Regions from separate parts of the Pseudoalteromonas fenneropenaei genome, predicted to be linked through region 2. Evidence: riboswitches for the same ligand, from Rfam matches in the RefSeq annotation. Region 2 holds a riboswitch; the other holds the start of a gene.

Region 1 (5,602 bases), on a different contig from region 2:
CCGTGTTACTACCTTTATCGACCGCGGTGAAGAGTACGACGTGATCTTAAAAGGCGACAAAGCCGACTTTGGCGCCCCAGCGGATATTGCTAATATTTACGTGAAATCACGCACTGGTGCGCTGGTGCCATTGGATAGCTTAGTCACTTTGACTGAGCAAGCGACCGCGGCAAGATTGAATCGTTACAATCGGATGCGCGCCATTACCATCAGTGCCAACTTAGCGGAAGGTTATACCCTTGAGCAAGCACTGGACTTCTTAAATACCGTCGCAGCGCAAGAGAACACCCATGACGGTGCGATAGACTACAAAGGCGAGTCGCAGCTCTTCTACGAAGGCGCGTCGGCAATGACCTATGTGTTTATTCTGGCGTTGACCGTGACTTTCTTAGTGCTAGCCGCGCAGTTCGAGAGTTTTGTACATCCGTTTGTCATCATGCTGACGGTTCCGCTTGGTTTAATGGGTGCAATGCTTGGCCTTTACGCTACAGATAATACGCTTAATATCTACAGCCAAATCGGTATTGTCATGCTGATAGGTTTAAGTGCCAAAAACGGTATTTTGATTGTCGAATTTGCCAACCAGTTACGAGACCGCGGCATGGCATTTAAAGAAGCGGTGATCACTGCGGCAGCACAACGTTTGCGACCTATTATTATGACTTCGCTGACCACAGTGATGAGTGCCATTCCGCTAGTTTTGGCCACCGGTCCCGGCGCAGAAAGCCGTATGGTCATAGGTGTAGTAGTTTTTGCTGGCGTGAGTGTCGCAACCTTGCTAACGTTATTTGTAGTACCTTGCGCCTATATGGCACTTGCGCGTGGTACTCAATCGCCAGAATTTTTGGCCAAACGTCTGCAAGAGCAGGATGATCACCATCCACTATAAGGAAGAGTTATATGAGCCAGTACAGCACAGCCACGTTTGGCGGCGGGTGTTTTTGGTGTATTGACGCGGCGTTTCGTCGCGTCAAAGGAGTAAGCCACGTATCATCCGGCTATATGGGTGGCAGTATCGCCAATCCAAGCTACAAAGCCGTCTGTAGTGGTTTAACCGGTCATGCTGAGGTGGTACAACTTAGCTTTGATGCGAGTGTGATTAGTTTTACCGAGTTGCTGAAGATGTTTTTTGCACTACATGATCCGACGCAATTGAACCGTCAAGGCAACGACGTTGGTACGCAATATCGTAGTGTGGTGTTTTATCATGATGAGACACAGCAGCAAGCTGCACTTGATTTGATAGGTGCATTACAAAGCGAGTATGCCGCACCTATCGTGACCGAAGTTAGTCCAGCAGATACCTATTATTGTGCAGAAAATTATCATCAGGATTATTTTAACCTGAACCCAAATCAAGGCTATTGTAGTGTCATGATAGCCCCTAAACTGGCTAAATTTAGCGAGTATTTTGCTGACTACTTAGACTAACACCTGAGCACTAGCTGCCAGATGCTAGTCACAGGCGCCGCCCCATGGCACGGTCAAAATGAAAAAAAATGCCGTTCAAATGAGCGGCATTTTTCATTCAACCCTAAGCAATCACTTAAAATTCAGCGTTAAAGCTTAAGTAAGCACGGCGACCAGGAGTGTTGTAATAAAATACTGAGCTTGGATCGCCAAACACTTTTACACCCGCATCTACCCCTTGATAGTCGCGGTCAAAGAGATTCTCAACACGGAGCGTCAACACAAAACCTTCAGAAAGCGTGTACCCTGTCACTAAGTTAAACAACGCGTACGACGGCAATTGGGTATATTTACCTTCGCGTTTTCCACGCAATTGCCACTCACCACCAACGCGCCAATCTTGCCACTCTTTGCTAAGCGCCCAGTTTGCACTGTGCTTAGAGACATAGTTCAGTGCTTTGCTGTTATCTAAGTCTTTGGCATCAAGATAGGTATAGTTCCAAGTTGATTTATAACCGTAGAAGCTGTGTTGCTGCGTCAGTTCAAACCCTTCATGACGTGCTTGGTTGACATTCGATGGCAGCCATTTATTTGGGTTACCAGCAGAAGGCGCCCAAGCAATTTTATCTTCGTAGTCGGTTCTAAATACCGCCAAAGTCAAAGACACATCGTCACGCGCTAAAGTTAAACCTAACTCCTGATTGGTTGAGCTTTCTGGGCGCAGTGCTAAATTGCCTGAATTTGGATAATACAAATCGTTAAAAGTCGGCGCTTTAAAACCGGTATTTTGCGACGCGCGCACGGTCAGTAGCTCATTCACACGATAGCCTAGCGCTGTGCTGTAAGTAAACTCGTTACCATACTGCGAATTATGTTCTTCACGTACTACGGCTTCCGCAAGCCAAGCTTGGTACTCATAGGTCGCCCCAGCAAACCATGCTTCAAGGTCGCGCTCGGTCACATCATAAGCAGTTGAAGAACCACCGACATCTTCAGTTACTTTGCTATAACCAAGCAAAGTATTGAGTGCCGTGAGGGGGCTATATTGCACTAATAAATCTTGGCTTTTCCGCTCAGTATAAAATTCTGACGTGTATCCTTCGCCAACATCATCTGATTCATCGGTTGCACGACTTAGTGTCGCACTCACGGTAAGATTTTCTAGCAGCGCTTTTTGCCAGCCCAACGCCCATACTTGATTGGTAAACTCACCTTTGTAGATTTCCGTATCCGCAGAACCAAAACCACTGTCGTAATAGGCTTCACCTTGGCTACGCTGTAGCATAGCTTTAAAATCGCCAAGCTGTTCATCTTGATAAGCTGCATTAAAGCCCACGTTGACGTTTTCATAACCGTCTTCATCTGGTTGCTTGGTTTGCAATACATCAAAACCATCGGTTTTTTGATAACCCGCGTTAAAGGCTAAGGCCAAACCACCAATTTGCGTACCTGTTGCCAAGTCCGCACTGCGGTAGCTATCTGAACCAATGGCAATATCAATTTGACCACCGACTGCGTTACGAGTGATGATGTTAATAACACCCGCCAACGCATCTGAACCATACACCGCAGCGCGTGAGCCTTTCACCACTTCAATACGTTCAATACTGTTAAGCGGGATATTCGCTAGCGTTTTATAGCCTAAGGTGGCCGAGCCAACCCGTACCCCGTCTAACAACACAAGTGTGTGGCGCGTGCTGGCGCCACGTAGTGATACGCCCGCATTTTGACCTAAACCGCCATTGGCATTAACTTGAAAACCCGCTTGCGTTTGCAGCACAGTGACTAAATCGGCCGCACCACTTTGCTCAATCTCCACACGCTCAATGACAGTAACTGACGCGAGGACTTGATTTAGCGGTTGCGCAATTTTATTCGCAGTAACCGTGATGCGCTCTAAAGATGTTGATGAATTATCTGCCAACGCAGAAAACGAAAGTGCCGCAGCGATTGCACTGCAAAGCAGAGATTTATTTAGCATGATTTCCCCTGACCTGCGCCCACCGCACAAGCATGATGTGAATGACAATTCAAGGCCGGTCTCCGGACTCTTAAAGGCAAAACCCTTTAATTACCGTTGCGGGGGCAGTGTTGGCATTGGGGCTTCCTAAGCACCGCACCAAGCTTCCCGATTATCTTAGCGCTGGGTTTTCCTCACCCCGTCATCTAAGCACCTTGAAACGAGGCGCTATTGTGCGAATTTAGCACACAAAAGTCAATGGACGTCTAGAAAGCCAAAAGGTGCCAAAGCACCTTTTGTACGCTAATATCATCGCTTTCTGAAGCAAATTAATCGCGGAAGTTTTTAAATTGGAAAGGTTGGCCTAATTCAGCAGTACGCACTAATTGCATCACTTGTTGCAGGTCGTCACGGCTTTTACCCGTCACGCGTATTTCTTCACCTTGAATGCTAGATTGCACTTTAAGCTTAGACTCTTTGATAAGCTTAGTGATTTTCTTCGCCATATCTTTGTCGATGCCTTGCTTTAACACCACTTTACGAGAGTAAGTACGGCCAGAATGCACCACATCTTGCAAATCAAAGCAGGCTACGTCTAATCCGCGTTTTGCTGCTTTGCTGACTAAAATATCAAACAACTGCAATAATTGATGCTCAGCTTCACCTTTTAGCACCACTTCTTTCTCGTCCAACTCAATCGACGCAGTAACACCACGGAAGTCATAACGGGTTTCTAATTCACGCGCTGCGTTTTCAACCGCGTTTTTCGCTTCAGTCATTTCAATTTCTGACACAATGTCAAAAGAAGGCATACTTTTCTCCTCAAATTGCTTAGCCCTAGTATACCAGCCAATCTTGAGTTTAGGGAAAGGCCATGACAATTTTATCACGGTCGGAATTATTCATGTTGTATCTAGAATTCGATGGTATACTCGCCACACTAAAGTGGTAGAAATGGAAAGAGAAGTGACACGGCGCGTTTATCAAATCATGTTGTTAGGATGTCTGATAGCCTGTACTGCATTATTCGTCAAAGAAGTGAACAGCAGCGTAATTACTTTTGCTAACGCTGACAAAGTTGCCCATTTTCTAATCTTTTTTGGCCTCGCTTTTGTGTTACATCACGCCTTTCGTTTACCTGTATGGCTGCACTTGCTGATGCTCGCCGGTTATGGTGCTGGGATTGAAGTATTGCAATCAATGGTGCCACATCGCCAAGCATCGTTATATGACTTTTATGCCGACTGCTTAGGGGCGCTAAGCTACTTTGCGGGTTATTTTGTGTGGCGCAAATATGTCCGTAAACGCACCGCTTGACATCGCAATTTTAGGCGCAGGTGCGATTGGGCAGCTATTTGCCAAAGCCCTGAGTCGAGACCACCAAGTTACAGTTATCACCCGCAAGCCAAGCACTAAAGCTTGGCTTTACGAATGGCAAACTGAAATCAGCACGCAAACTATCAAAAATGCGACGTTTGCGACCTTAGTCCCTAGCAGCTTGCGTTTTGTATTGGTGTGCGTCAAAGCCTATCAATTACCTGAGGCGCTAGCTCAGCTGCGCCCTTATCTGCATCCAGCCGCGAGCATTGTGATTAGCCATAATGGCATGTCTGATCTCAGCGCATTTAGCGCAACATTGACCCCACAGCACAAACTCTACTTTGCGACCACTTCTCAAGGTGCTTATTTAAAAGGCCCTCAGCATGTGGTGCATCGTGGTGTTGGCCGTACTTGGTTAGGTGCGATAACGTCTGCAGCACAGTCTCGTTGCCCACTAGTTGATGCCTGTTTGACCAGTATTGTGGATGCGCACTGGCATCACAATATTGCGCAAATACGCTGGCAAAAGCTTTTTGTTAATATTGCTATCAATCCGCTTACTGCCCGCGACCAAGTCTGTAATGGCCAACTGCGCGCACCAAAATATGCCACCACAGTCATTGGCTTATTGAATGAAGCTGTACATTTAGCCGCTTTGGAAGGCTATCGCTGTGTGCTGGCAGATGCCTTAAATCAAGCCTATTTAGTGATGCAACAAACTGCCGCCAATCGCTCGTCAATGCTGCAAGATATAAGCCTGGGTCGGCAAACTGAAATCACGGCGATTTGCGGCTATATTGTTGCGCTTGGCAAAAAGCATCATTACCCTACCCCGTTTAATGCCAAGCTGCTAACTGAAATTGAGGCACTGAGCCAAGTGTAAAGCGCCGCGCATTAAGCTGTAAACCTACC
Region 2 (5,602 bases):
GGCTGTTCGGCAAGCTTAAGGGGAATGCGGGTTAAAAATATCACCGCAAGTTTAAAATCCGTTTGCCATGCCATTAATGATTCACCTCAGTGACGGCGGCAGTTGCAAAACTCGCCATGTCGTTGTAAAACGCCGCAGCACATTGCAATAGCGGCAAAGCCAGCGCTGCACCGGTGCCTTCGCCTAAACGCAGCTGTAAATTTAACAGTGCTTCAACCTGTAAATAGTCGAGCATTTTTTGATGGCCTTGTTCACCAGAACAATGAGCAAAGACAAGATATTCTTTACAAGCAGGATAAGCCGCTACCGCCAGCATAGCTGCCGCGGTGGCAATAAAACCATCCACTAGCACCACTTTACCCGCTTGCGCGACTGCCAACATAGCACCCACCATTTGGCAAATCTCAAACCCACCAAGATGGCGTAAAATGGCCCAAGGCGATGTTAACGCCGCGCGATGTAACTCAAGCGCCTGGGTAATTAACTGGCATTTTTTCGCCATGACCTCAGCACTGACTCCTGTGCCTTTGCCCACAGTTTCGCTGGCAGGTAAGCCACTCAGGGCAGAAAATATCGCTGCCGCACTACTAGTGTTGCCAATGCCCATCTCACCAAATGCAAACACATTGCTGCCCGCTTGCAGTGCAGCGCTGATACTTTCAGCGCCAAAACTTAAACCTTGTTGCAACTGAGCTTCGCTCATCGCGGGCGCATTATGAAACGCTGCTGTTGAGCTACCAAGACGCTGACTGATCACCGCTAAATGCGCAGCTGGCGGTTGCAAAATACCGCAATCCACCACTTGTAACTGCCACCCCAATTGCCGACAAAATACATTAATGGCAGCTCCACCATTTGCGAAGTTTGCCACCATCTGGCCTGTCACTTCACTGGGGGCTATCGACACCCCTTCGGTGGCAATGCCATGGTCGCCAGCAAACACTGTCAGCACGGGTTGTTGCAATAAGATAGGTTGCTTTGCATCTACAGTTAACACTTCCGCCAGTTGCTGTGCCAGTGCTTCAAGTTTACCAAGCGCTCCCAAAGGTTTGGTTTTTTGCGCAATACGGGTGCTAATGGCACTCTTTGCACTATGCTTGAGTGGTTGAATTTTAAAACGGACCTCATTCACGAGCGCGTTCCCCGATTTTTAAGCAGTAATAAAGCTAAGAAAAACACACTGCCGATGGAGGAGGTGATCACTCCGATGGGCAGCTCTTGATTGTCGAGCAGCGTGCGGGCGGCAATATCGACCCACAACATAAACAAGCCCCCCACTAAAGCAGTCGCGACCACCCCTATCACTTTCGCCTGCGATAAGAAAAACCGCACCATATGTGGGATCATTAAGCCAACAAAGCCAATCCCACCGCAGCCCGCCACTAACACCGCTGTGACTAACGAGCTAAGTAACAATACAGTAATGCGCAGTTTTGGCACATTCACCCCTAACGTAGTGGCGCCTTCATCCCCCAGTAAGAGTGCGTTTAGCGGACGGCGTAGTAACAGCAATGCTCCTGCAACCAGCCCTACAGTTAAACAGGGCAACCATAACCAGTTCCATGAGGCGCGTGAAAAACTGCCTAAACTCCAAAATAGAATTGCAGAAATGGCTTCTGGATCGCACCAATACAACAGCAGACTGGTCAAGGCGCTGAATAAAAAGGACAACGCCACCCCAGCAAGCAGCAAGGTTTCGACTCTAGGGTTGCGGGTACTGGCCGCAAGCAATAGCAACAAACTCATTGCCAACACACTGCCTAAAAATGCCGCGCCCGATAACCACAAACCGGTATGTAAACCCGTCGCGGCAAATAACACCACCACGCCAAATGACGCGCCGGACGAGATCCCAAATAAATAGGGGTCCGCCAAAGGGTTACGGGTAACGGTTTGCAACATCATACCTGCTAGAGCCAGACCTGCCCCAGCAGTAAAAGCCAAAATGGCCCGCGGTAAACGCAGTTCAAGGACGATTTTATGCAACAGATTTTGCGCATCGTATTGCCATAACGCAGTGATGACATCCTGCGCGGGAATAGTGACCGCACCAATGGCTAACGCAGCCAATAAACTGACCAATAAGAACGAGCACAGTGACCCTAAGATTACGCTGTTTTTCATTGCTGATAGCCATAGAAATAACGAATATGGGGAATACGTTTGTCTTTACTCATCGGGCAAGGCACCTCGGTGACTTCAGCGCATACTGCAAATACGTCGCTCAGCAGGGTTTCATCGAGAATCGCGATAGGGGTACCATCGGCCACCAGTTTGCCGCTCTTCATCACTAATAGCCTGTCACAAACTGCCGCAGCAAGATTTAAATCGTGAAAAGAAGCAAGCACAGTCACGCCCATACTTTTTGCTAGCTCCATAATTTGAATTTGATATTTCACATCTAAATGACTGGTTGGTTCGTCCATGATAAGTAACTGTGGGCTTTGTACCATAGCTTTGGCTATCATCACCCGCTGTCGCTCGCCCCCCGATAAACTATTGTAACTTTGCTGCGCTTTGTCGCTTAGACCAATAGCAGCAATCGCAGCATCAATGTGGCTTTTATCAGCTTGGGATTGCGTGGCAAACAAGCTTTTATGGGGAGTAAGCCCCATGGCGACCACATCAAACAGGGCAAGATTAAAATCATTGCTGACTTCTTGCAGTACCACCGCCACTTGCTGGGCATAGTATTTGAGCGATAACGTATGAATGGCCTGATCTTGCCAGCAGATCTCACCACTATCAGGTTGCAAATAACGATACAAGCAGCGTAATAACGTCGACTTACCCGCCCCATTTGGGCCAAGTAAACCAACAAATTCGCCAGCTTGAAGGTGAAAGCTCACGTTTTGCAGGATAGCCTTGTTGGCACGACTGACACAAACCGCATCAACGCTTAATAACGGAGGGTAAATAGCTGCGCTCATAGTACCTCAGGTTTACCCTTACAAGCGGCTTTGCGGCAATACTGAGTATCAGCATCGCCAAGCAAATTCAACAATTTAAGGGGTTATATCAGTAAATAGGCGCGACGACTAAATCAACCATAGGCACTTATACCTAAGGTTTAATTTGATTGTGGTACGGCATGTTACGCCTCACCACAATATGAATATTTGTTGCCACTTGAGTGCGCCCGCTCAAGCTCGTTGCAATAGCCCTAGTATCTGACTTAACCTCAAACATTTGATTCAGCTTACCCAGCGGTATAGCAGAACATCGCAAGTTTGGAACAGTATCACAGTTGCGGGGACAGTTGAGGACTAGCACCTCATTCCCAGGGAATGCCATTGCAATTAGTGGCGCTATTATGAAGTCTAGACGGCTAAAACACAACTTTCGGCCAAGCTTTTACTTGTTCGTCAAAATAGACTTCAACCTTAAAACCGCACAAATAGGAAAATTCAATCGCAGCTAGCTGCTCACCACTGGGACGCATATTCCCGAAGATAGCCAATAGCAGAATTTTCATCACACCGGCATGGCTAACAATCAACCACTCCCCCACGCAAGGCTGAGCAAGCACGCTTTGCCACCATTGCACAACTCTGGCATGAAATGTTTCCATTGTTTCGCCTTGCGGCGGCGTATATGCCCAAGGGTCTTGCCAAAAGTCCCCAATCTGTGCGCCCTCCTCGGTACGTTGCCAAAGTTGTTCATACGGTTTACCGTCCCACACGCCAAAATCCATTTCACGCAATGCCGCCGCCACTTCAACCGGACACAGGCTTTGCTCAGCAAACGGCGTGGCGGTTTGCTGGCAACGTAGTAAAGGGGAGCTGTAAATGCGTGTCAGTTTGTTCACATCCACCATGCTGCCAGCTGAAAAATGGAGCGGCGCTAAAGCGCAGTCAGTACGGCCTAACAGTACTCCCGTTAAAGCGGGTTTTGCATGGCGTAGAAAATGCAGGGTTAAAGTCATGGTGGTCGGATGTATGAAACGACAATGCGAGCCTGAGCTCGCATTGGTCTTACAGAATTTGGTTATCTTTCCACATCTGCTCTTTGGCTAAGCGCTTTTTGCGCTTATCACATGGGTCATCGCAATCGCACACTTTGTCAATGCCCATTGAACCTAAGCCACCACAGCTACTGGCCATGGATTTCTTTTGTACAATTACGCCGACGGCCATCGCCGCTGCAATCAAAATCAGCAAACCAAAAGTAAGAATAAATACAGACATGGTTATAACCCTATAAAAAGCGAAGCTCAGCACGCTGAGTGGTGACGAATTGACGATATTATAACGCGCTTACGGATTGCTCACCACCATAAGCGCGTGACCGAACGCAAATTCCCAGTTAGCAGATGCAGCCTAGAGATATGGCGCAAATGCTGGGCTTGACCAAGTTTGAATACCCGTTGGCGTTTTACTCATTAAGTACACAGGTAAATTGTGCTCGATAGCATAAGCCTGTGCTTTTTCCATCCCCATGACCGTCAGTGCGGTAGCTAGTCCATCTGCGGTCATTGCCGAAGGATGCAGCACAGTGACCGAAACCAAGTCATGTTTAATTGGCATGCCCGTGGCAGGGTCAATTAAATGGGTATAAATCTCGCCATCCATTTCGTAGAAAATACGATAATCGCCAGACGTCGCAATACCATTAGTGCCAGGTTCAACGACACGGTGTACTTGGCGCTGTCCCATAGGGGCATCTGGCTGCTCAATGGCAATGCGCCAAGGCTCAACACCGGCTTTGTCACCAGCAACGCGCAGCTCACCACCAATTTCCACCATATAATTTTTAATACCATGCTGCTCAATTAGCTCAGCCACTTTATCAATGCCATAGCCTTTGGCAGTCGCTGAGAAAGTTACCCGCAAACCATCTATTGTCTTGCTCAGACCTTGCTCACTCAGCACCAGCTTATCAACCCCAATACGCATTAACATATCGTCAAGCTGCTCTTGAGATGGGCGTTTGGTTGGACGTTTGTCTGGACCAAAACCCCACAAATCAATCAATGGCCCCATAGTCACGTCTAACGTTTTTGTCGATTCACCGATGCGAATAGACTCGGCCGCGACTTTACGAAAATCTTCGCTTATCGCCATCACTTCGTCTGCAGGTAGGCTATTAAACTGATTGATCTCAGAATCGGGGATATAGGTTGACATCGATTGATTGACTTCCAATAACGCCTCATCAACTTCTGCTTGAAGGCTTGAACTGGTCAAATCTATGTCACCAGGAAACACTTTAATACTATAAGTGGTACCCATGGTTTTACCATGGATCTCTAACATGCTTGTATTGTTTATCGCGGGATTACATGCCGTCAATAGCACAGAAAATAAAGTCGCTGCAATTAAGGGCAATCTAAGTTGTCGGGTATTCATTATTCATCCTAAACAGCTTTCCCTGCATTTGAGGGAAAGGGTAATACACTAATTCATCTCACCAATAAAAAAGAACCCTACGGTTTACACCGCAGGGTTCTAATTATGCATAAATTACTTGCTGCATATTGATGGATTAACCACCAAAGTCATCCAGAAGGATGTTCTCGTCTTCAACACCTAAGTTTTTCAGCATGTTGATAACGGCCGCGTTCATCATCGGAGGTCCACACATGTAGAACTCACAATCTTCT

Evidence for each region. A riboswitch is a leader RNA that binds a small molecule or an ion and turns the genes downstream of it on or off. The one in region 2 is predicted to bind cobalamin.
Region 1: another riboswitch for cobalamin. It lies ahead of ACFOEE_RS13670 (TonB-dependent receptor domain-containing protein); the one in region 2 lies ahead of ACFOEE_RS12910 (ABC transporter ATP-binding protein).

Annotation. Positions count from the first base shown of each region.
Region 1 covers NZ_JBHRSD010000023.1:87,034-92,635, forward strand. Annotated here, with positions in the region: gene ACFOEE_RS13660 (efflux RND transporter permease subunit) at 1-889, shown strand, start outside; gene msrA (peptide-methionine (S)-S-oxide reductase MsrA) at 901-1,431, shown strand; gene ACFOEE_RS13670 (TonB-dependent receptor domain-containing protein) at 1,547-3,391, opposite strand; cobalamin riboswitch at 3,428-3,603, opposite strand; gene ACFOEE_RS13675 (YajQ family cyclic di-GMP-binding protein) at 3,700-4,182, opposite strand; gene ACFOEE_RS13680 (VanZ family protein) at 4,325-4,687, shown strand; gene ACFOEE_RS13685 (ketopantoate reductase family protein) at 4,665-5,573, shown strand.
Region 2 covers NZ_JBHRSD010000022.1:78,286-83,887, forward strand. Annotated here, with positions in the region: gene ACFOEE_RS12895 (adenosylcobinamide-GDP ribazoletransferase) at 1-74, opposite strand, end outside; gene cobT (nicotinate-nucleotide--dimethylbenzimidazole phosphoribosyltransferase) at 74-1,132, opposite strand; gene ACFOEE_RS12905 (FecCD family ABC transporter permease) at 1,129-2,124, opposite strand; gene ACFOEE_RS12910 (ABC transporter ATP-binding protein) at 2,121-2,930, opposite strand; cobalamin riboswitch at 3,143-3,328, opposite strand; gene ACFOEE_RS12915 (histidine phosphatase family protein) at 3,329-3,925, opposite strand; gene nqrM ((Na+)-NQR maturation NqrM) at 3,975-4,187, opposite strand; gene ACFOEE_RS12925 (FAD:protein FMN transferase) at 4,320-5,348, opposite strand; gene nqrF (NADH:ubiquinone reductase (Na(+)-transporting) subunit F) at 5,485-5,602, opposite strand, start outside.